One region of the Bradyrhizobium sp. Mp19 genome, then DNA from elsewhere that is predicted to be linked to it. Evidence: predicted binding sites of a transcription regulator. Region 1 holds the regulator's gene; each other region holds the start of a gene.

Region 1 (7,269 bases):
TCAAGATGTACTTGATGTTGGAGCTGAGGAATGCTTCCCGCCAGGGATTCCTGGTCATCTGTCCGCGTGCCTTGATCTCCTGGAAAATCGGCGTCTCCTGGAGCTGGAGGCGGATGTAGATGGCGATGGCCACCAGCAGGAACGAGACCAGGAACGGTACGCGCCACGCCCATGCGTCAAAGGCCTGATTGCCGGCCCAGGTTCGGGTCAGAACGATTACGGCCAGCGACACCACGATCCCGAGCGTCGGCGAGGTTTGTAGCCAGCCTGTGTAGTAGCCGCGGTGGTCATCCGGAACATGCTCGGCGACGTAGGTGATGGCGCCGCCATATTCGCCGCCCAGGCAGAGACCCTGGATCATCCGCAAGCCGAACAGAACGAATGCGGCCGTCAGGCCGATCGATTCATAGGTTGGGATGAGTCCGATCGCGCCCGTTCCCAGGCCCATTCCGCTCAAGGTAACAAGGAATGTATATTTGCGGCCGACCCGATCGCCCATCCATCCGAACAGGAAGGCCCCCAGCGGGCGAATCAGGAATCCCGCAGTGAACAGCGCGATCGTGCTCAGCAGGGCTGCGACGGGGTGGGATTGCTCAAAGAACTTGACCGACAGAACCGCGGCCAGACTGCCAAAAATATAAAAGTCGTACCATTCAATGATGTTTCCCACTGACGCAGCAACAATCACGCGACGAAAATCACTCGGTACTTGAATTGCCATGTGCTGCTCCTCTCAAATGCAAACGCTACGCCTCGCGTTTTTCAGCGATCTGTCCGCTCGCGGAGTGCGCGTGGTGCACGGCGTTGCAGGCGAGATTTTGCGAGTTCGTCCGCAACGCCTGATCTCAGGGGAGTTGTGGCCACCTGAGAGGAGCTCCAGCGGCCTTCAAGTGCCGCGAGCCGTCACTGCCTCATCCCCGTCTCTTTGGGAGTGGAGGCATCAGGACAGTCTAATCCCAACGGGATTGGTATCTTATGAGACTTTCGGCTCGATCGATTTGACGCAGGCGGCAGCTGTGGCCCGGCGCCAGGTCGGCGAGGCGCAGGACGATCCAGCTACCCGGGCGTTGCCGGGGCGGTATTCTGCATCCGTTCCGCTAGTCGGGTGACGGGGCCATCCGCTAGCCTGCCGCCCGGCAGGGATCGCAAGCGGAATGGCGGAGCAAGGCACGACGCCGGGCGGCAAACGCGGCTACGCGGGGACGTGGCCGCCGCGCGCAGTTGCGCCGGTCGGCGGCTATCTCCCGACGCGCGTCAGCATCTGGAAGCCTTTCGTCGAGACATCGCGGCAATGGGCGCGCGCGGAAGCGGGGGCGGGCCGGTTGTTGCCCTGGGTGCCGGTGGCGTTCGGCACCGGCATCGCCTTCTATTTTGCGGCCGAGCACGAGCCGGTGCTGTCGGTCGCGGCCACCGTCGCAATCCTGCTCTGCCTGCTGGCGCTGCTGCTGCGGCGGCGCAGCGTGTTTCCCGTCATCGCGATGCTGGCCGCGGTGGCCGCAGGCTTTGCGACGGCGACCTGGAAGACGGCGCGCGTTGCTCACACGGTGCTGGCGCGGCCGATGTTCTCGGTGGCGCTGACCGGCTTCGTCGAGACGCGCGACATCCGCGAGAAGACCGATCGTTTCGTGCTGCGCGTGGTTTCGATGGAGAGCCCGCGCGACATGACGAAGCTCGATCGTGTCCGGCTCTCGGTGAAGAAGGGCACCGCGCCCGATGTCGGCAGCTTCGTTGAGTTGAAGGCGCGGCTGTTGCCGCCGCTCGGGCCGCAGCGCCCGGGCTCCTATGATTTCGGACGCGACCTGTATTTCCAGGGCATCGGCGCCTCCGGCTTCGTGATGGGCGCGGTCAGGACCAGGGAGCCGCCTGCGACCGGCGGCTTTGCGCTGCGCTACGCCGCCTTCATGCAAGGCCTGCGCGACGCCATCGACGCGCGTATTCGCACCACGCTCGACGGCGACCAGCGCGCGATCGCAACCGCGCTGCTCACCGGCCGGCGCGATGCGATCTCGACGCCGGTCAACGATGCGATGTTCATCTCGGGGCTCGGCCATGTGCTGTCGATCTCCGGCTACCATATGGCCGTGGTCGCCGGCGTCGTGTTCTTCGCGGTGCGCGCGCTGCTCGCGCTGTTTCCGGCGCTGACGGCGGGGCATCCGATCAAGAAATGGGCCGCGGCGGCAGCGCTGGTCGCCGCGGCGTTCTATCTGTTGCTGTCGGGCGCGGAGGTCGCGACGCAACGGTCGTTCTTCATGACCGCCGTGGTGCTGCTCGCCGTGATCGTCGACCGCCGCGCGATCACCTTCCGTACGCTGGCGGTGGCGGCGCTGATCGTGCTTGCGATCGCGCCGGAAGCGCTGGTGCATCCCAGTTTCCAGATGTCGTTTGCCGCGACGCTCGGGCTGGTGGCGCTGGTGCAGATCGGGCTGCCGAACCTATTCGCGTCGCCCGACCATTCGGCGACCGCGCGCGTCGCGCTGTGGGGCGGACGTGAGCTCACGATGCTGATGCTGGCCTCGCTGGTGGCAGGGCTTGCGACGACGCCCTACGCCGCCTTCCATTTCCACCGCGTGACGCCCTACGGGCTGCTCGCGAACCTCGCGGCAATGCCTGTCGTGTCGGCGGTCGTGATGCCGGCCGGCCTGCTGGGGCTCCTCGCCATGCCGTTCGGCTTCGACGGCGTGTTCTGGGCGATCATGGGCCTTGGCATCGACTGGATGATCCTGGTGACGCAATGGGTCGCCGCACTCCCGGGCGCGGTCGGCCGCATGGCGGCGTTCGGCATCGGGCCGCTGATCGCAGCGAGTGCCGGCATCATCCTGCTCGGGCTGCTGCGCACGCCGCTGCGTTGGTCTGGCGCCGTGCTGCTGGTGATGGCCTCGGTTTGGGCGCTCAGGGTGCCGCAGCCGGACGTGCTGATCTCCGGTGACGGCCGCAACGTCGCGGTGCGTGGCGGTGACGGGCGGCTGCATTTGATGCACAGCGCCAAGGATGCGTTCCTGGTCAAGGAGTGGTTGGCGGCGGACGCCGACGCGCGGACCGCCACCGATGCGTCGCTCGGCGAGGGCGTCTCCTGCGATGCCGGCGGCTGCGTGACCCGGGGACCTGGCGGCGCCTTCGTCGCACTCGCGACCCGGCCAGAGGCGCTGGCGGACGACTGCGAGCGCGCAGGCCTGATCGTGACGGCGCGGCCGGCGCCGCAGGGCTGCGGGGCATCGGTAATCGATGCCGAGCGGCTGCGCCGCCACGGCGCGCTGGTGCTGCGACGGATCAGCGACGGCTACGCCGTCGATGCGGTGAAGCCCGGCGGGATCGACCGGCCGTGGTCGCCGGCGGTTCCGGGCGACGGCGAGAGCGAGACGACGCTGCGCGCGCCGGCCGCCGCGCCGCGGCCCGCCGTGGACGCGACGCCGGCCGAGACCGATCTGCAGGGCGATGATTAGCGGTGGTCCGGTGAGGGGCCGCTCGGCAGCTCGAACAGGCCGAGATGGTATTCGTCGGAATCGGGGCCGGCGTCGGGCTTCTTGACGAGGGTAAAGGAAGCCTCGGGAAATTGCTCCCAGACTTTCAGGTCGTCGGCCGTCACCGTCAGCCAACCGAACCGGAACATGTAGCGGCCCGGTTCCGTGACGCGTCCAGCCTTTTGCCATGTGACCTTATCGACCACCGCGCACGTCCTCCGTGCCCGATGATGCGCCAAGGCGCCGGCCGACGCAAACCTCCTCCTGCGCCCCGGAAGCGGGAGTCCGGGGTCGCCCGAAATTGCTTAGGTCATCCGCCGCCGAACAGCTCATTCCGCGGCGACGATGCGCTCAACCCAAGAACAGCGTTGCGAATGCGGAGGGCCGCCGCTCCACAACCTTCGGCTTCTGCTCGACCGGCGGATGCAGCGCCGGCAATTGCAGCACGCTGACGCGCTGTCCCTCGACCAGCTGGGTCACCAGCACATGGCTGCCGTCGGGGAATTCGACCGCATCATGATGCCGATCGGGCACGTCGGGCTCGACTTCGTTGAACACGCCGACGCGATAGTTCAGCGTCTTGGTCCAGATCCAGCGGCTGTCGTAGCGAACGTTCTCGGCGAAAGCGAGCTCGGTGCCCGGCAGCATGCAGACCGCGACAGTGGGATCGTTCTCCGAAGCAAAGCCGCGGGTCGACGTGCCGCGGAACGTCGTCGTGATCAGCGTCTCTCCGACAATGGCGGGGCGCGATGCCACGGCGTGCAGACTATAGTCACACATCGGATGGCTCCTCATTTCGAGGTAGCGACCCGTGCCTCTCCTTGAGGCATTAGGGCCTCTACCAGAGTGGACGATAGCGAACGAGCTTCTGCTCGTTTCTGGGCGATTGTACGACTGGTCCGAGACCGCCTCCGATCACAAACACGCGACGCTGCGCGAGAGGTATCGGAGCGCATCGGGCAGGCCGTACGCTACACTATCATGCAAGGAACGATCCGACGTGTTGCTCGTTCCCGGCCGCCGCAAGTATTTGCAATTCAGTATTTGCGATAAAGGCCGATCAGCTTGCCCTGGATGCGGACCCGGTTCGGCGGCAGGATGCGCACTTCATAGGCGGTGTTGGCCGGCTCGAGCGCGATCGATGCGCCGCGGCGGCGGAAGCGCTTCAGGGTGGCTTCCTCCTCGTCGATCAGCGCCACCACGATGTCGCCGGTATTGGCGACGTCGTTGCGCTGGATCAGCGCCATGTCGCCGTCGAGGATGCCGGCATCGACCATCGAGTCGCCGCGCACTTCGAGTGCATAGTGCTCGCCGGCGCCGAGCATGTCGGGCGGCACGCTGATGGTGTGGCTGCGGGTCTGCAGCGCCTCGATCGGCGTACCGGCGGCGATCCGGCCCATCACGGGGACCGCGACCGGACGGTTGCCGTCGTCCTCGGCGATCGGCGGCGTGCTGGCGCGCCGGCCGAGGGTGCCTTCGATGACGCTGGGCGTGAAGCCGCGGCGGCCGTTGCCGCCGCCGGCCGAGAGTTCGGGCAGCTTGATGACCTCTATGGCGCGGGCGCGGTTCGGCAGGCGGCGGATGAAGCCGCGCTCCTCCAGCGCAGTGATCAGGCGGTGGATACCGGACTTCGAGCGCAGGTCGAGCGCATCCTTCATCTCGTCGAAGGAGGGCGGTACGCCGGCCTCTTTCAGACGTTCATTGATGAAACGCAGAAGTTCGTACTGTTTGCGCGTGAGCATCTCGAGTATTCCCCCGGTTGATAGCGTCGTTCGATTCCGAGACTCTTCTGGTGGGGCCTGCAGGCGGGGCCTGACCTCAGGAGCATGTGCTCGTTGCACCTGCTTCCACGCGGCTTCCCGATTGTAGACACCAGTACTCGAAACAAATCATGAACGGACACTATATGTTCGATATGTGTTCCGCAACCACTTAATTTCCGGTGAACGGATCAGGCAACGCACAAGCGGCGGGGCGCAAAAACCCTATTCGGGCAGTGTCAGGATCTCGCATTCGCTGCCTTTGACGGCCGCAGCCGCGAACGGCGGACGCACGAGAAGTGCCCGTGCCGCAGCGAGATTCCCGAGCAGCGACGAGTCCTGCTGCGTCACCGGCATTGCGATCAGCGTCCCGTCCTCGCGCGCTTCGAGACGTGCACGCAGATAGTCCTCGCGCTGGTCGTTGGCGGCGAGGTCGCGGCCGAGCAGGGCGCTCGTGCGGCGATGATGGATCACTTTCCGGCCGTTCAGCGCCCGAATCAACGGCACCAGGAACAGGAAGGCGCAGACATAGGACGACACCGGATTGCCGGGCAGGCCGATCACCCGCATCGCGCCGAGCCGGCCATGCATCATCGGCTTGCCGGGCCGCATCGCAATCCGCCAGAACGTCATGTCGACGCCCTCGGCCTCCAGCGACCGCTTGACGAGATCGTGGTCGCCGACCGAGGCGCCGCCTGTCGTGATGAGGACGTCGGCGCCGGCCTCGCGCGCCCGGCGAATGCCGGCCGTGGTCGCCTCCACCGTGTCGGCGGCAACGCCGAGGTCGATGGTCTCGGCGCCCTCGGCGCGCGCCAGCGCCCGCAGCGCGTAGCCGTTGGAATAGACGATCTGGCCGGGGCCGGGTTGCGAGCCCGGCATCACCAGCTCGTCGCCGGTCGCCAGCACCGCGACCTTCGGGCGGCGGCGCACCGCAAGTTCCGGATAGTTCATGGCGGCCGCCAGCGACAGCGCGCGGTCGGACAGGCGGCTGCCGCCGCTGAGCAGCACCTCGCCGGCACGGAAGTCGACCCCGGCCGGGCGGATGTGCCGCCCGACGCTGGCGGCCTCCGTGATCGTGATGTGGTCGCCGTCGACGGCGGTGTCTTCCTGGATGATAACCGCGTCGGCGCCATTGGGGATCACGCCGCCGGTGAAGATCCGCACCGCCTCGCCGGCGCCGACCGTCCGCTCGAACGGCCGGCCGGCGGCGACTTCGCCGATCACCTTGAGCCGGGCCTTTAGATCAGCCGCATCGGCGGCGCGCACCGCATAGCCGTCCATCGCCGACATCGGCTGCGGCGGCTGGGTGCGCAGCGCGGCGAGGTCGTGCGCCAGGGTGCGGTGGTAGGCGGCATCGAGCGCGATCATCTCCTCCGGCAGCGGTTCGGCGCCGGCGAGGACGGCGGACAGGGCATCGGCAACCGGCATCAGGGCCACGCTCAGAGCTCCTCAATTCCTAATGTTCAAATACCAAGTGCGGTCAAAGCCCTTGCCACGTCATCCGTCGATGTCACGTGGATAGCATGAAGGCCGCGCGCCCGCGCACCTTCGATATTGGCGGCCAGGTCGTCGAAAAACAGGATCCGCGACGCCGGCACGCCGATGGCTTTTACCACATGATCGTAAGCCTCGGCGTCGGGTTTGCGGAAGCCGATGCTCGAGGACAGGAAGACGTTGCGGAAATGGCTGAGCAGCTCGGCATGGGCGACCGAGAAATGCGCGACATGGGCCGGATTGGTGTTGGAGAAGGCGTAGAGCGGCATCCGCTCGGCGGCCGCCGCGAGCAGCGGGGCGATGCCCGGCATCTCGCCGGTGAAGATCGCATTCCAGCCTTCGAGGAACTGGGCGTCCGTGATGTCGATGCCGAGTGTCCGGCGCAGGTTTTCGAAGAACGCCGCGTCGTCGATCCGGCCGATCTCGTGATGCTTGAAACTGTCGTCGACGACAAAGCGGGTGGCGAGCTCGGCGGGCGCACAGCCGGCATGCTGCGCCCAGTGCGCCATCACCTTCTCAAAGTTGATGTCGAGCACGACGCGGCCGATATCGAACAG
Region 2 (7,269 bases), on a different contig from region 1:
CACCGCCATCGCCGACCACCTTCCCGGCATGATCAGGGACTGGTCGCTCGATCTCGTGGTCGTCAATGGCGAGAATTCCGCCGGCGGCTTCGGCATCACCGAGGCGATCTATCAGGAGCTGCTCGACGCCGGCGCCGATGCGATCACGCTCGGCAACCACGCCTGGAATCAGAAGGAGGCGCTGGTCTTCATCGAGCGCGCGCCGCGCCTGATCCGCCCGCTGAATTTCCCGCGCCATTCGCCCGGCCGCGGCGCCACGCTGGTCGATACCAAGAGCGGCAAGCGGGCGCTGGTCATCAACGCGATCGGCCGCGTCTTCATGGAGCCGTCCTCGAACGATCCGTTCAGCGCCATCGAGCGCGAGCTCGAGGCCTGTCCGCTGCGCGAGGGCTGTGACGCCATCGTGCTCGATTTCCATGCCGAGGCGACCAGCGAGAAGCAGGGCATCGGCTTCTTCTGCGACGGCCGCGTCAGCCTCGTGGTCGGTACCCATACCCATGTGCCGACATCAGATCATCAGGTGCTGCCGGGCGGCACCGCCTATATGAGCGATGCCGGCATGACCGGCGACTATGACTCGGTGATCGGCATGCAGAAGGAGGAGCCGCTGCAGCGCTTCCTCACCGGTATTCCCTCCGGCCGTTTCGAGCCGGCGGGCGGTGTGGCCACGCTGAGCGGCGTCGCGGTCGAGACCGACGATGCGACCGGGCTCGCGGTGAAGGTCGCGCCGGTGCGCGCCGGCGGGCGGCTCGAGCCCGCGGTGCCGGGATTCTGGGTGAAGTGAGTTTCAGCGCTCGCTAGCTGCAGATTTTTTCGTCATTGCGAGCGAAGCGAAGCAATCCATCTTACCACAAGCGGCGGCATGGATTGCTTCGTCGCTGTCGCTCCTCGCAATGACGGGGATGGGGTCGCGGATTTCACGACTGCCCGGGACGAGGAGTGTTCGCATTATTTCGGAATAATAGAAGAGTACTTCTGAGTTGCCCGACGTGTCAAGTGCAGTGTCGAGCGCCGACAGCCGCCGGCTTACTTTGCATGGGGTTGTTTTCCATATTTTGGCATTGCATCCCCCGTCCCGGCCAAGGGGCTGGCCTAGCTCTGCCGGAAGCCCATTCGGAATGCGCCCCAGTGGCGGCCGTTCACGACGATCGGCGATGACAGGTCCTTCATCAGCACGAAATTGCCGCCGCCCATGTCGCGGCGATAGGTCTGCAGCAGGAACGGTTTTGTGTTGGCAGCGACCTTGCTCACCGCGCGGTCGTTGAACAGGCGGCGGTTGCGGCAATTGGCGTTGTTCCAGACCGGGTCCGGTCCCTGCGGCTGCCGGTAGTTCGGATTGTGGGTCGGCAGATAGCCGCTGCGCGCCCAGGCGACGCAGAACACGATGCGCGGGTCGCTCTTCTGGATCGGATCCTGGATCGCGGGCAATACGCGGTCGGTGAAGGCGACGTAGTCGGTCAGGTACTGCTTCGGATTGGTGCCGGCGATCTCGCGATAATTCTCGTCCATCAATTGCGCGAGCGTGATCTCGCCGCGCGCGACGGCATTCTCGAACAGCTCCGAGATCTGCCTTGCGGTGTCGATCACGACGCGGATCAGCGGCGTGTCACTGGTCTCCACGCCGCTGTCGGCGATGGTCACGATCAGGCTCTCGGAGAGCTCGAGCAGTTTCGCGACGCGGCTGTCGGCGTGCTTGAGGTCGCGCGAGGAGAGATCGACGCCCTTGGCCAGTTCGTTCAGCTCCGCGATCACGCTGTCGCAATGGCCGAGATTGGAGGTTGCGGCGCGCGCCACGCTGCCGATCTCGGCGCCGACGGATGAGAAGCCTTCCTGCACGCGCATGATGATGCCCGAAATCTGCTGCGCGCCTTCGCCGGCGCTTTTGGCGCGCAACGAGGCATCGCTGCTCTCGCCGATCAGGTTGCCGATCTGGCCGTCGAGATCGCGCACGGTGTCGGAAATCTGCTGCGTCGCCTGGCGGGTCGCTTCCGCAAGGTTCTTGACCTCGCTCGCGACCACGGCAAAGCCGCGGCCGGCGTTGCCGGCGCGCGCCGCCTCGATGGTGGCGTTGAGCGCCAGCAGATTGGTCTGCTTGGCGATCGCCTCGATCGAACCGGAAACCTTGGCGACCTGGCTCAGCGCGGAGCCGACCGCGGCGAGCCGCGCCTCGATCCGTCCGACCGCCGCGACGAGCTCAGCGATGTGGCTGACCGCCGTTTCGACCACATGGCGGGACTCCGCAATCTGGCCGACCGCGGCGGATGCGGTCGTTTGCACCGCCTGCGATGCGTTGGCGATGTCGTGATTGGCCGCGACCATCGTCTCGGCCGTCGTCTGCAAATGATGGAAGCGCTCGGACTGGCTGCTGACGCGGTTCGCGACCTCCTGGACGTTGCCGGCGATGTCGGCGAGCTCCACCCCGAGGCCGCCGATGCGGTCGGCGAGCTGGTCCACCAGCCGCTCGGCCAGCGTTCGGTCCGATGACGTATCCAGAACTGCAAGCTGCGCGGCCGACATATCGACGCTTCCTCCGTTACAGCGGCCAGTCGGCCGCCGCAGCATTCCCCATTCCAATCCTAAAGCGTGATTCGCGCTGCCGGTCTTGCCTGAGCGCGCACTGTGTAGCCCGGATGCAGCGCAGCGAAATCCGGGACTCCTGCCCGTGGAAACACGTGTCCCGGATTACGCTTCGCTTCATCCGGGCTACGAAGTGTTCAAAGCTTGTAGGCGGTGCGGAACCCGCCCCAGTGCCGGCCGCGCACGCGGATCGGTACGTCGATCTCGCGCATCATCACCGTGTTGCCGCCTCCCATGTCGCGCGCATAGGTCTGGATCAGATAGGCGCGCTGGTTGCGGCCGGCGGCGAGGCCCGCGGCGTCGTTGAAGATGCGGCGGTTGCGGCTGTTGGCGGTGTTGTATGCCACCTCGCCCGGCCGCTGCGGCTGCGAGTAGAGCTTGTTGTGGACCGGCAGATAGCCGTTCTGGTCGATCATCACGCAGAACGCCATTCGCTTGTCCCTGGCGAGGAACGCCTCCTGGAACGCCGGCAGCGTGCGCTCCGCCCAGTCCAGCATTTTGGTGCGGTACTGCACCGGGTTGGTGCCTGCGATCTCGACATAGTCGGTGTCGAACATGTCGGCGATCGCGATCGCGCCGCTCGCCAGCCCGTTCTCGAACATCTTGCTCAGCGCGCTGCCGGCTTCGATCGCGCGGGTGACGAGCTCGGCGTTCTCCTCGTGGATCGCCCACATCCGGTCTTCGATTTTTTCGCGCAGCTCGGCGGTTGCCGCCTCGAAGCGGGCCTGGCTGCCTGCCTTGGAGCGCTCGCCGATCCGGATCCGGCACGCGCCGATCTCCTGCAAGGTCGCGTTCAGGGTCTCTTGCGCCGGCAGCTTCTCGGCATCGGGGCCGCCGATCAGAATGCCGTCCATCGCGATCTCGTAGACCGGTGCGGTGACGATGCCGCGCGCGGTCGTGATCTCGATCTTGAGGCTGCAGGGCAGGCGCTCGTTCTTGCGCGGATCGCCGCGCTCGTCCTGGCGCAGCAGCACAGCGCAGCGCGCTTTAAGCTTCTGCGCAAAGGCGGTCACCGCCTTGCCGGCCTTGGCGACATTGTCGCCATGCGCGGCGGCTTCGCGCGTTGCCGAATCGATCTCGCCGGCGCTGGTGCCGACCGAGACGATGAAGTGCGAGGCGGAGGCGGCGTTCTGGCCCATCTCGCCGGTGATTTCATTCTGCTCGGCGACCGCGCCGTTGACGTTCTCGAACACCGGGCGGATCTTTTCGATCGCCTGCGAGATACGGTGCACCGCGTCGGCCGATCCGGTGGCGTCCTTCTGCAACGCCTCGATCTTCCGCGTGATCTCCTCGGTCGCGCTCTGGGTCTGCACCGCCAGCGCCTTGACCTCGGTTGCGACCACCGCAAAGCCCTTGCCGGCGGCGCCGGCGCGCGCTGCCTCGATCGTCGAGTTCAGCGCGAGCAGCGTGGTCTGCCGCGCGATCTGCGCGATCAGATTGACGACGTTGCCGATCGCGGCTGAAGACTCGCGCAGGCGATCGACATTGGCGGTGGCCTCGCGCGCCGCGGCCGCGGCGTCGTCGGCGAGCTGGCTCGCGCTGCGCACCTGCGCCCCGATGCCCTCGGCGGAGTGAGTGAAGCGATCAGCGGCTTCCGAGAACGTCGTCGCGGTGCTCTGTGCATCGCTGCTGCGGCCGGTCAGCGCGTCGGTGCGGGCGCGGATGGTGGCGAGCTTGGCTGCCGTCGCCTCGGCGCCGTCGGCGACCGAGCTCGCGGCGCGTTCGAGCTGGCGGATCATCGCGCCGAGCTCGAGTTCCAGCAATTCCAGGATCTCCTTGGACGAATCCTTGGCCGAATCAGTCTCGGTCGAGACACCAGGGGCGGCGGCCGCGGTTGGAACCTGCGGCGCGACGGCCGGCGCAGCCGGCTCCGGCACTTGCTTTCGAAACAAACCGAACGCCATGTGGGCTCTTTGGGGGCTCTGGAAAGTTGCGGCGGGACGGGGCGATCCTCGCACCCGGGCATGAAGTCATGGTTAACAAGTGCCTCATATTCCGGCTTGCGGTAGTATTCGTCCGCCGGAAGGCCCCGCCGATCCTTTGATTTTGACCGTGAGGGGCCTATAAGGCCGCGTTTTCCATCCCTGTTCAGACCCTAAGCTCCGAAGAGACGTCGCATGGCCGGCCATTCCCAATTCAAGAACATCATGCACCGCAAGGGCCGGCAGGATGCCCAGAAGTCGAAGCTTTTCGGCAAGCTGGCCCGCGAAATCACCGTGGCGGCCAAACTCGGCACCCCCGACCCGGCGATGAATCCGCGGCTGCGCGCCGCCGTGGTCGCGGCCCGCGCCGAGAACATGCCCAAGGACAATATCGACCGCGCCATCAAGAAGGCTGCGGGCAATGAGGGCGAGAACTATGACGAGATCCGCTACGAGGGTTATGGCCCCGGCGGCGTCGCCGTGATCGTCGAGGCGCTGACCGACAACCGCAACCGCGCCGCCTCCGATATCCGCTCCTTCTTCACCAAGTCGGGCGGCAATCTCGGCGAAACCGGCTCGGTCGCCTTCATGTTCGACCGCACCGGCATCATCGAATACGACGCCAAGGTCGCCTCCGACGACGCCATGCTGGACGCCGCGATCGAGGCCGGCGCCGACGACGTGGTCTCCAGCGAAGGCGGCCATGAGGTCTACGCCTCGCAGGATACTTTCCGCGAAGTCGCAAAAGCGCTGGAAGCGAAGTTCGGCGAGCCGCGCAAGGCGGCGCTGACCTGGAAGCCGCAGAACACCGTCGCGGTCGACGACGAGACCGGCGAAAAGCTGCTGAAGCTGATGGATCTGCTCAACGAGCACGACGACGTGCAGAACGTGTTCGCCAATTTCGAGGTGTCCGACGCGCTGATCGCGAAGATGGGCGGCTAGTCGCTTGCACTGCTGTCGTCGTCCGGCTGGACCGGGGGACCCAGTATTCCAGAGACCTGCATTCGATCCGAGAAGCCGCGGCGTCCTGGATCCCCGCTCTCGTGCGCAATCGCGCACTAGGCGGGGATGACGAGTGGGTCGAGTACAACGACCGCGGCAGGGGATGAGGCTCCGTTTGTGTTTCGTTCTCCCGGCGCAGGCGGTATCACTAGCCCATGACATCCCAGCCGATTCGCTCTCCCGTCCGCATCATCGGTATCGATCCGGGTCTCCGCCGCACCGGCTGGGGCGTGATCGAGACTGAAGGCAACCGTCTGGTCTACATCGCCTGCGGTTCGGTCGAGCCGCCGGACGATCTGCCGCTGGCGAGCCGGCTGCTCGCGATCCATGAGGGGCTCGCCGCCGTGCTCGGCGACTACAAGCCTGCGGAGGCGGCGGTCGAGCAGACCTTCGTCAACAAGGACGGCGTTGCCACGCTGAAGCTCGGCCAGGCGCGCGGCGTCGCCATGCTGGCGCCCGCAATGTTCGGTATCTCGGTCGCCGAATACGCGCCCAACCAGGTCAAGAAGACCGTGGTCGGCGCCGGACATGCCGAGAAGAACCAGATCCAGGTGATGCTGAAGATCCTGCTGCCGAAAGCCGAGCCGCCGTCCGCCGACGCCGCGGACGCGCTCGCGGTCGCGATCACCCACGCGCATCACCGCCAGAGCACCGCGCTGCGGCTCAGGGTGGCGAGCCTATGACGGGCTATTTCTGCTCAGCACGATGTGAGGTGAGCACGCTCGTCAGGCTCCCTCCCCCCTTGCGGGGGAGGGTTGGGGAGAGGGGTACCGCTTGCTCGACTGCGCGACGCAGTGCGCGAACAACGCTCGCACCGCGCTTAGTTATCCCGCGTGCTTCGTTGCTGGGTCCTCGTCGCACCTTTGAAGTCAGCGCCCGGGGCTTACCCCTCTCCCTAACCCTCCCCCGCAAGGGGGGAGGGAACCCTTCCGCCGCTGCGTCCCTCACTGAAGGATTCGAACGGAGTGTGACCACCGAGCGCGGGGGCGCACGATGATCGGCAAGCTGAAGGGCCTGATCGATTCCTATGGCGAGGATTACGTGATCCTCGACGTCGGCGGCGTCGGTTATCAGGTGCATTGCGCGAGCCGCACGTTGCAGGCGCTGCCGTCGCCAGGCGGTGCCGCCGTGCTCTCGATCGAGACCTATGTCCGCGAGGATCAGATCAAGCTGTTCGGTTTCCGCTCGGATCACGAGCGCGAATGGTTTCGCCTGCTGCAGACCGTGCAGGGGGTCGGCGCCAAGGTGGCGCTCGCGGTGCTCGGCACGCTGCCGCCGACCGATCTCGCCAACGCCATCGCGCTGCGCGACAAGGCGGCGGTGGCGCGGACGCCGGGGGTCGGGCCGAAGGTCGCCGAGCGTATCGTCAGCGAATTGAAGGAAAAGGCGCCGGGCTTTGCCGATGTCGATCCCGCGGTGGTGCAGCTCTCGGGTGCGATCGACAACAATCGCGCGCCGCGTCCGGTCACCGACGCCATCTCCGCGCTGGTCAATCTCGGCTACGGCCAGCCGCAGGCCGCCGCCGCCATCGCCGCCGCCTCGCGCAGCGCCGGTGAGAAGGCCGAGACCGCGCAGCTGATCCGGCTGGGCCTGAAGGAATTGTCGAAGTGAGTTGTGCATTGGAGCGCCTCTTTTCTTCACCTCGCCCCGCTTGCGGGGAGAGGTCGGATCGCATCGCAGATGCGATCCGGGTGAGGGGGTACAGGTCTCGACGCACATCGCGCTCGCGGAGGGAGCCCCTCACCCCAACCCTCTCCCCGCAAGAGCG
Region 3 (7,269 bases), on a different contig from region 1:
AACGATTCAAGTTGCGCAACACTGGAAAGGTTCAAAACGACAGGTTGGTGCATTACGCTTCCGACACGACGAACGCGATGCGCGTCGTCGCTCGCAGAGAGTCTCGAACGCGAGGCACGCAGCGATCATTCGATGATGTTGCATCCCGTCGACGTCATCGCGCGCCAAGGAGCGCACGAACGCGGCGAACCGTCATCCCCGCGCAAAGGCTATCGCATTTCGTGGCGGTGTGCCCGTGGCCATCCTTCGAGACGCCCGCCTTCGGCGGGCTCCTCAGGATGAGGTCTTGTTTTGCGGCACAATAGTAGACCCTCATGGTGAGGAGCGCCGCTTGCGGCGCGTCTCGAACCACGAGACCAAGCACTTGCGCGGTCGCCAAGGGGCATATGCGATAGCCCTGGGGGTGACCGGGAGGGATCGGATGGATTGCGCATCGCCTCAGCGCAAGATTGCTCCGCAGTTTCGTCGCGAACTGCTCGCAATGACGGTGATGCGAAGCGGCACAGCCTCTCGGCATGCGAGGCGATGTATTCAGTCGCGCGGCAACGGCCGAATGCGCTGCGCGCTACTTCTGCTTGGGCAGGAGGCCCTTCAGCTTTTCCATGTCCTTGACGTTCATCTTCATGCCGCCGGGCATGATGATGTCACCGGCCTTCTGGTCGCTCTTGCAGGCGCCGAGCCATTTTGCCTCGATGGTCATCGTGGTGTCGCGCGAGCCGGCCGCGCCGCCCTCGGCATGCGAGGTGCTCTTCACCGTGTAGGCGGAATTGAAATCGCCGACGATCTCGGCATGGCTCTGCATCGTCATGCCGGCGACGCTGCAGACGCTGTCGCTGATATAGCCGGTGGCGGTCTTCTGGATGTCCTGCTTGGAGCAGACTTCCTTGGCCATCGGCGAGGCCGCCGCGCTCATCTCCTTGTCGGTGGTCTCGTCGGTGCAGTGCTGCATGGTGATTTCCGGCATCGGCCCGCCGGTGCGCACCATCTTCATCTCCCACAGACCGGCCTTGCGGATCGGCAGGTCGACGGCACTTGCGGCGCCAGCGGACAGGACAAGGCACACAGCCGAACCAAGCAAGGCAAGCTGTCGGGTCATGCGGTCTGCTCCCGGCTGAACGATCGAAAGATTTGAAGCGCGCTCAGTAGAGCGTGCGCAACGGCCTCTGGGCTGCGCCATAGGGCACCCAGCGACAGGCGAAAGAGATGTAGCCGCCCGGATAGTTCTGCATCGCAAGGAACTTGACCACCTTGCCGTAGGAGGCGCAGTGATCGACGGCGAGCTGCCGGGCGTCGCTCTGGGTCGCCAGCGTATAGGCGATGATACCGCCGGTATCATTACCCTTGAACGGCGGCACCGGCTGCATCCAATCCGCCCGCGCCGGCACAACGGCCAGCATCCCGCAAACGGCAACCAGGCACGCGGCCAATTTCCTTCGCATCGCAGACTCCATTTCGCTTCGAGCCAACATAGAGTGCGCCGGCGACCGTGAAAAGAACGAGCCGGCTCCCCCAGGTGGACTTCTCCGCAGGTGTTGCCGCCCTGCACTTGACCTTGCCGGGGCTTCGCGGCACCGTCCGCGGCATCGGATAATCGGGTGGATTCCCATGCGCAACCTGTTCAACTCCCGCAATAAACTCGGCCGCAAGCTCGGCCTCGGCGCCGCACTCGTGGTCGGCACGCTGGCGTTCGGGGGCACGGCCCAGGCCGCCAATCCGTTCGAAATGAACTTTTGGCTGTCCGGCCCGCGCTATGACGGCAATGTGGCCCCATGCGAGAAGGCCCTGACGGTCATCAGCACGCAATTCCAGGAAAAGGAAGCGACCTTCTGGAATTCGCCGCTCGTGATCACCGGCTTCAACGGGATACACGAAACCGCCTTCCGTCCCTGGCAGTCCGACAATATTCCGCGCCGCTATTGCAGCGGCGAGGCGATGCTGAGCGACGGCAAGGTGCGCAAGGTGCACTATTCGATCATCGAGGACGGCGGCTTTGCCAGCATCAATCAGGGCGTCGAATGGTGCGTCGCAGGACTCGACCGCAACTGGGCCTATAACCCGTCCTGCAAGGCCGCCCGGCCCTGATCTCCGACCAGACTGCTAAAGCAGGAGCCGCCGCCATTTGGACGGCGGCTTTTTGTTCTTGAAATGTTCTCGCGGCCTGCTAGGCTCTGGGCGGTCGAGTGAGGGGAGCGTTTGATGCCTCGGTTGGACACAATTTCCCGATTTTTGATTTCGGTTGCCATTATTCTGTGCAGTGCGGTTGGGGCCTCGGCCCAGGATCGCCGCCAGAATGCACCCGGTGAGTTCGATTTCTATGTGCTGTCGCTGTCGTGGTCGCCCTCGTTCTGCGAGGCGGCGAGCGAGCGCGGCAACAACGGCCGCGGCACGCAGGCGCAGTGCGGCGGACGGCCCTATTCCTTCGTGGTGCACGGCCTGTGGCCGCAATATGAGCGGGGCTTTCCGGAATACTGCCAGCGGCCCTCGCCGCGACTCGCCCGCAGCATCATGAGCTCGATGCTCGACCTGATGCCGGGGCCCGGGCTGATCTACAATGAGTGGGACAAGCACGGCACCTGCTCGGGTCTCGGCGAACGCGCCTATTTCGAAGCCATCCGCAAGGCCCGCGCCACGGTGAAGATCCCCGAGGAATTCCTGCAATTGTCGGAGCCGAAGACGGTCGCGCCCGACGAGCTGGAGACGGCGTTCATCAAGGTCAATCCAGGCCTCAGCAACTCCGCGATCTCGGTGACCTGCGACAGCAAGCGGCTCAGCGAGGTGCGGATCTGCCTCAGCAAGGATCTGCAATTCCGCTCCTGCGAGGAAATCGATCGCCGCGCCTGCCGCCGCGATCAGGTGCTGATGCCGCCGGTTCGCGGCGGCTGAAACTCTCTGCGTCATGGCCGGCGGACCCGCGCCGCGCGTCGTCGCGCAAAACGTCCCGGCAACCTGCGCCATCGCGAAACAAGCAAGATTAGGCGCAGATGCCCGGGAGCCGGCTACGCCAAGGCTTCGCCGAGCTCGGATGTTAACCCCGCCGAAGCTTTAGCGAAGGCCGGGACAAGCCCGGGCATGACGAGTACAACATGCGCGACCCTTTGGGAGCGCAGCACGATCATCACATGAACTACCGTCACGCCTTTCATGCCGGCAGCTTTGCCGACGTCATCAAGCACATCGTGCTGGTGCGCATGCTCACCTATCTGCAGGACAAGCAGGCGCCGTTCCGCGTCATCGACACCCATGCCGGCGCCGGCCTCTATGATTTGACGTCGAGCGAAGCGCAGCGCGGCGGCGAATGGCTCACCGGCATCGCACGGCTGATGCAGGCGCGGCTCTCCGACAAGGCGTTGCCGCTGATCGCGCCCTATCTCGACATCGTCAGGGCATTCAATCCGAGAGGCGAGCTGAAAGCCTATCCGGGTTCGCCGTTGATCGCGCGGGCGCTGCTGCGTCCGCAAGATCGCCTCACCGCCTGCGAGATCGAACCGACGGCGCGCAAACAACTGATCGACGCCTTGCGACGTGACGCGCAAGCGCGCGTCGTCGATCTCGACGGCTGGATGGCGCTGCCCGCATTCGTGCCGCCGAACGAGCGGCGCGGCCTGGTGCTGATCGATCCGCCGTTCGAAGCGAAGGACGAGTTCGAGCGGCTGGCCAGTGCTTTCACGGAAGCATTCGCGAAGTGGCCGACCGGCACGTATCTTTTGTGGTACCCCGTAAAAACCCGGAGAGCCACCGATGAGCTAGCGCGCAGCGTGGCCGCTGCAGCAGCAGCGAGTCGGCCCGCCGGCAAATGCCTGCGCTTGGAATTCAGTGTGGCACCGCAAGAAGCAGGCGCAGGCCTCGTTTCCACAGGGCTTTTGCTGGTGAATCCGCCGTGGACGCTGGCGAATGAGTTGAAGATCATCCTGCCCGAACTCGAGAGGCCGCTCGGTCAAGGCGGTGCGGGACGCTTCAGACTCGAGACGCCTAAACCTTGATCGACAGCTCCTACTGAAAAGTTCAATTTTGAGCATAGGCAATTTGCGCGGAACCGTATTATGCTCATCCTGTTACGACTGGCTTTACGTTCCGCTTCCGCGAATGGTTGCGGCGGAGTGACAAGGCCGAAATAAATCCAGGCAGACCGGCGGCGTGACGCCGGCCTGTTCAGGTGGCCAAGCTTCCGACAAGCGAATGTCGGTCAACCGCTACGCGGCGTGCGCGTAGCGGTGGAGCAATACGGGGGAGGAGTTTCCCGATGGCCATGACTGGGACAGTCAAGTTCTTCAACGGAGAGCGTGGCTACGGCTTCATCAAGCCTGATGATGGCGGCCGCGATGTGTTCGTTCACATCACAGCTGTCGAGCGTGCAGGATTGAAGGACCTGACTGAAGGACAACGCATTACGTTCGAGGTTGAGCCCGACAAGAAGGGCAAGGGCCCGAAGGCCGTCAACCTGGTGGTCTCATGACGAGCGCTCGCGATTCGCGGCTCGTGATGAACGCCGAATGAGGCGTTGCGTGTGAGTTGACCGCCGAGCGCGCGGCTGGCGTGCTCTGGATGACCACCTGCATGATGCGGACGCGACTGGCGGTGCCGCATATCCCACACGTGCGGCTCACCGATTGGATTCGCGGATGCCGCGGCGTGCATGCCGCCATGCGCGACGTTGAGATCATCAACACAAAGAAAAACCCGGCCGCGCAAGGCGCGGCCGGGAGTTGATGGTCGACGTCTTCTTGTTCTCAAAAGTGATAGTTGATGCCGGCGCGAACCAGGCTGAAGCTGTAGCCGTTCGACACGCCACCGGTGATCGTGAAATTGCTGTTGGCAAGGTCGACGTAGAGATATTCGATCTTGGCGCTCCAGTGCGGGGCAAAGCCCATTTCGGCGCCGGCACCGACGGTGAAGCCTGCGTTGGTGTGGCTCTCCGTGATGCCGAACGTCTCGCCGCGCAGTTCGCCGAAGGCGAGACCGCCGGTCGCGTAGAACAGCACGTTGTTGACCGCATAGCCGGCGCGGCCGCGCACCGTGCCGAACCACGGGTTGGAGAACTTCCACGGCGCGAACCGGTCGTCAGCCGTGGTGCCCTGGATATCGGCCTCGATACCGAACACCCAGGGGGAGCCGTTCTGGAAGTTGTAGCCGGCCTGCACACCGCCGACGAACCCGGACGGCTTGGTCGGGTTGTTCTCGACCGAGCCCCAACCATAGCCGACATTGCCGCCAAGATAGGGGCCGGCCCAGCTATAGGCATTGAGCGGCTGATAGACCGTATAGGGCGATCCGTAGTTGAGGTCGGCCGACGCCGCCGAGGTCGTCCAGCCTGCAACGATCAGTGCCAGCGCACGCGCGACAAACCGGGTCATTGGTACTCTCCACCACGCAACAGCCGCAGCCCGCCGGCCAGGGCCGGCGTGGTTACGGAATTCCACTTTTTTCGCTAAGGTTTATCGAGAGTTTTAAGTTAAAGGGCTGTTAAGCCCGGTTACCGGCCCGCTCATCAGTCTTAACAAGGTGTTACACACCCCCTCCGGGCGTCCGCGCGGGGCCGGTAACCTCCTGCAATCGAGGTGGTTTTCTTGGTGCCGCCAACGCTGGCGACCGGTCGCCCAAGCACTTAGTTTACGGCCCATGGTTCACGATTCTCCCGAGCGTCCGACGCCGGCCCCCAAAGCTGATCCCAAGGCCGACTCCAAGGCTGATCCCAAGCCACGGCGCGGTTCAAAGTCCGATCTGCCGCAGGACGATCTGACGCTCGATACAAGCGACGTCGATCCCGAAACCTCCGCCGCCGAGGAGGAGGACGAGGCGCGCCTGCCCGAGGCTTCCGAGGACGCCGCCGAGGCGGTCGCCGAGGGCACGCTCTCGGTCGGGCATGCCGCGATCGAGAACGCGGTCCGCCTCGCCCCGACCTCGCCCGGCGTCTACCGCATGCTCAACGCCGCCAACGACGTGCTCTATGTCGGCAAGGCGAAGAACGTCAAAAAGCGGCTGTCGTCCTATGCGCGGGCCAACGCGCCGCTGCCGGCGCGCATCCTGCGCATGATCGCGGCGACCACGCAGGTCGAGATCGTCTCGACCATGACCGAGACCGAGGCGCTGCTGCTCGAAGCCAATCTGATCAAGCAGCTCCGTCCGCGCTTCAATGTGCAGCTGCGCGACGACAAATCGTTTCCCTATATTCTGATATCAGGCGACCATTGGGCGCCGCAGATCCTCAAGCATCGCGGCGCGCAGTCGCGGCCGGGGCGCTATTTCGGCCCGTTCGCCAACGCAGGCGCGGTCAACCGCACCATCACGGCGCTGCAGCGCGCGTTCCTGATCCGCTCCTGCACCGACGGCTTCTTCGAAAGCCGCAGCCGCCCCTGCCTGCTCTATCAGATCAAGCGTTGCGCCGGCCCCTGCACGCGCGAGATCGACTTCCCCGGCTATAGCGAACTGGTGCGCGAGGCGACCGAATTCCTGTCCGGCCGCAGCCATGCCGTGAAGGAGCTGCTCGCGGCCGAGATGGAGAAGGCCTCCGGCGAACTCGAATTCGAGACCGCGGCGCTGTACCGCGACCGTCTCGCGGCGCTGTCGGCGATCCAGTCGCAGCAGGGCATCAATCCGCGCACGGTCGAAGAGGCCGACGTGTTCGCGATCCACCAGGAGGGCGGCTATTCCTGCGTCGAGGTGTTCTTCTTCCGCACCGGCCAGAACTGGGGCAACCGCGCCTATTTCCCCAAGGCCGAGAAGAGCTTCACGCCCGAGGAGGTGCTGTCCTCGTTCCTCGCGCAGTTCTACGACGACAAGCCGCCGCCGAAGCTGATCCTGCTGTCGCACGAGATCGAGGAAAGCGCGTTGCTCGCCGACGCGCTGTCGGTCAAGGCCGGATCCAAGGTCGAGGTCTCTGTGCCGAAGCGCGGCGAGAAGAAGGAGCTGATCGGCCATGCGCTCACCAACGCGCGCGAGGCGCTCGGCCGCAAGCTCGCCGATACCGCGACGCAAAGCCGGCTGCTGGAGGGCATGGTCTCGACGCTCGGCCTGCCGCACACACCCAAGCGGATCGAGGTCTACGACAACAGCCACATCCAGGGCACCAACGCGGTCGGCGCGATGATCGTGGCGGGACCCGACGGGTTCATGAAAAACCAGTACCGCAAGTTCAACATCAAGTCCGAAGGGCTGACGCCCGGCGACGATTACGGAATGATGCGCGAGGTGCTGGAACGCCGCTTCAAGCGGCTGCTGAAGCCGCCGGAGGGCGAGGCCGCTGCCAGGACAAAAGCGGATGACGATTCGTTC

What was found. The regulator LexA, encoded in region 1, represses DNA repair genes until DNA is damaged. The targets are predictions, from matches to a motif close to TGTTCNNNNTGTGTTCNG.
Region 2: ruvC (crossover junction endodeoxyribonuclease RuvC) is a predicted target of LexA. The motif match lies at 5,614-5,631, and genes of this name have one in related genera.
Region 3: QJT82_RS18205 (ribonuclease T2) is a predicted target of LexA. The motif match lies at 2,136-2,153, and genes of this name have one in related genera.

The regions. Positions count from the first base shown of each region.
Region 1 covers NZ_JASAUT010000053.1:47,289-54,557, forward strand. Annotated here, with positions in the region: gene QJT82_RS36155 (MFS transporter) at 1-721, opposite strand, end outside; gene QJT82_RS36160 (ComEC/Rec2 family competence protein) at 1,155-3,440, shown strand; gene QJT82_RS36165 (hypothetical protein) at 3,437-3,664, opposite strand; gene QJT82_RS36170 (hypothetical protein) at 3,810-4,238, opposite strand; gene lexA (transcriptional repressor LexA) at 4,496-5,200, opposite strand; gene glp (gephyrin-like molybdotransferase Glp) at 5,444-6,655, opposite strand; gene QJT82_RS36185 (HAD family phosphatase) at 6,682-7,269, opposite strand, start outside.
Region 2 covers NZ_JASAUT010000023.1:16,755-24,023, reverse strand. Annotated here, with positions in the region: gene QJT82_RS23840 (TIGR00282 family metallophosphoesterase) at 1-784, shown strand, start outside; gene QJT82_RS23835 (methyl-accepting chemotaxis protein) at 1,093-2,517, opposite strand; gene QJT82_RS23830 (methyl-accepting chemotaxis protein) at 2,715-4,481, opposite strand; gene QJT82_RS23825 (YebC/PmpR family DNA-binding transcriptional regulator) at 4,695-5,441, shown strand; gene ruvC (crossover junction endodeoxyribonuclease RuvC) at 5,657-6,184, shown strand; gene ruvA (Holliday junction branch migration protein RuvA) at 6,495-7,112, shown strand.
Region 3 covers NZ_JASAUT010000014.1:131,679-138,947, reverse strand. Annotated here, with positions in the region: gene QJT82_RS18220 (DUF3617 family protein) at 566-1,096, opposite strand; gene QJT82_RS18215 (hypothetical protein) at 1,140-1,439, opposite strand; gene QJT82_RS18210 (hypothetical protein) at 1,606-2,082, shown strand; gene QJT82_RS18205 (ribonuclease T2) at 2,197-2,883, shown strand; gene rlmJ (23S rRNA (adenine(2030)-N(6))-methyltransferase RlmJ) at 3,120-3,980, shown strand; gene QJT82_RS18195 (cold-shock protein) at 4,241-4,453, shown strand; gene QJT82_RS18190 (hypothetical protein) at 4,510-4,707, shown strand; gene QJT82_RS18185 (outer membrane protein) at 4,728-5,351, opposite strand; gene uvrC (excinuclease ABC subunit UvrC) at 5,617-7,269, shown strand, end outside.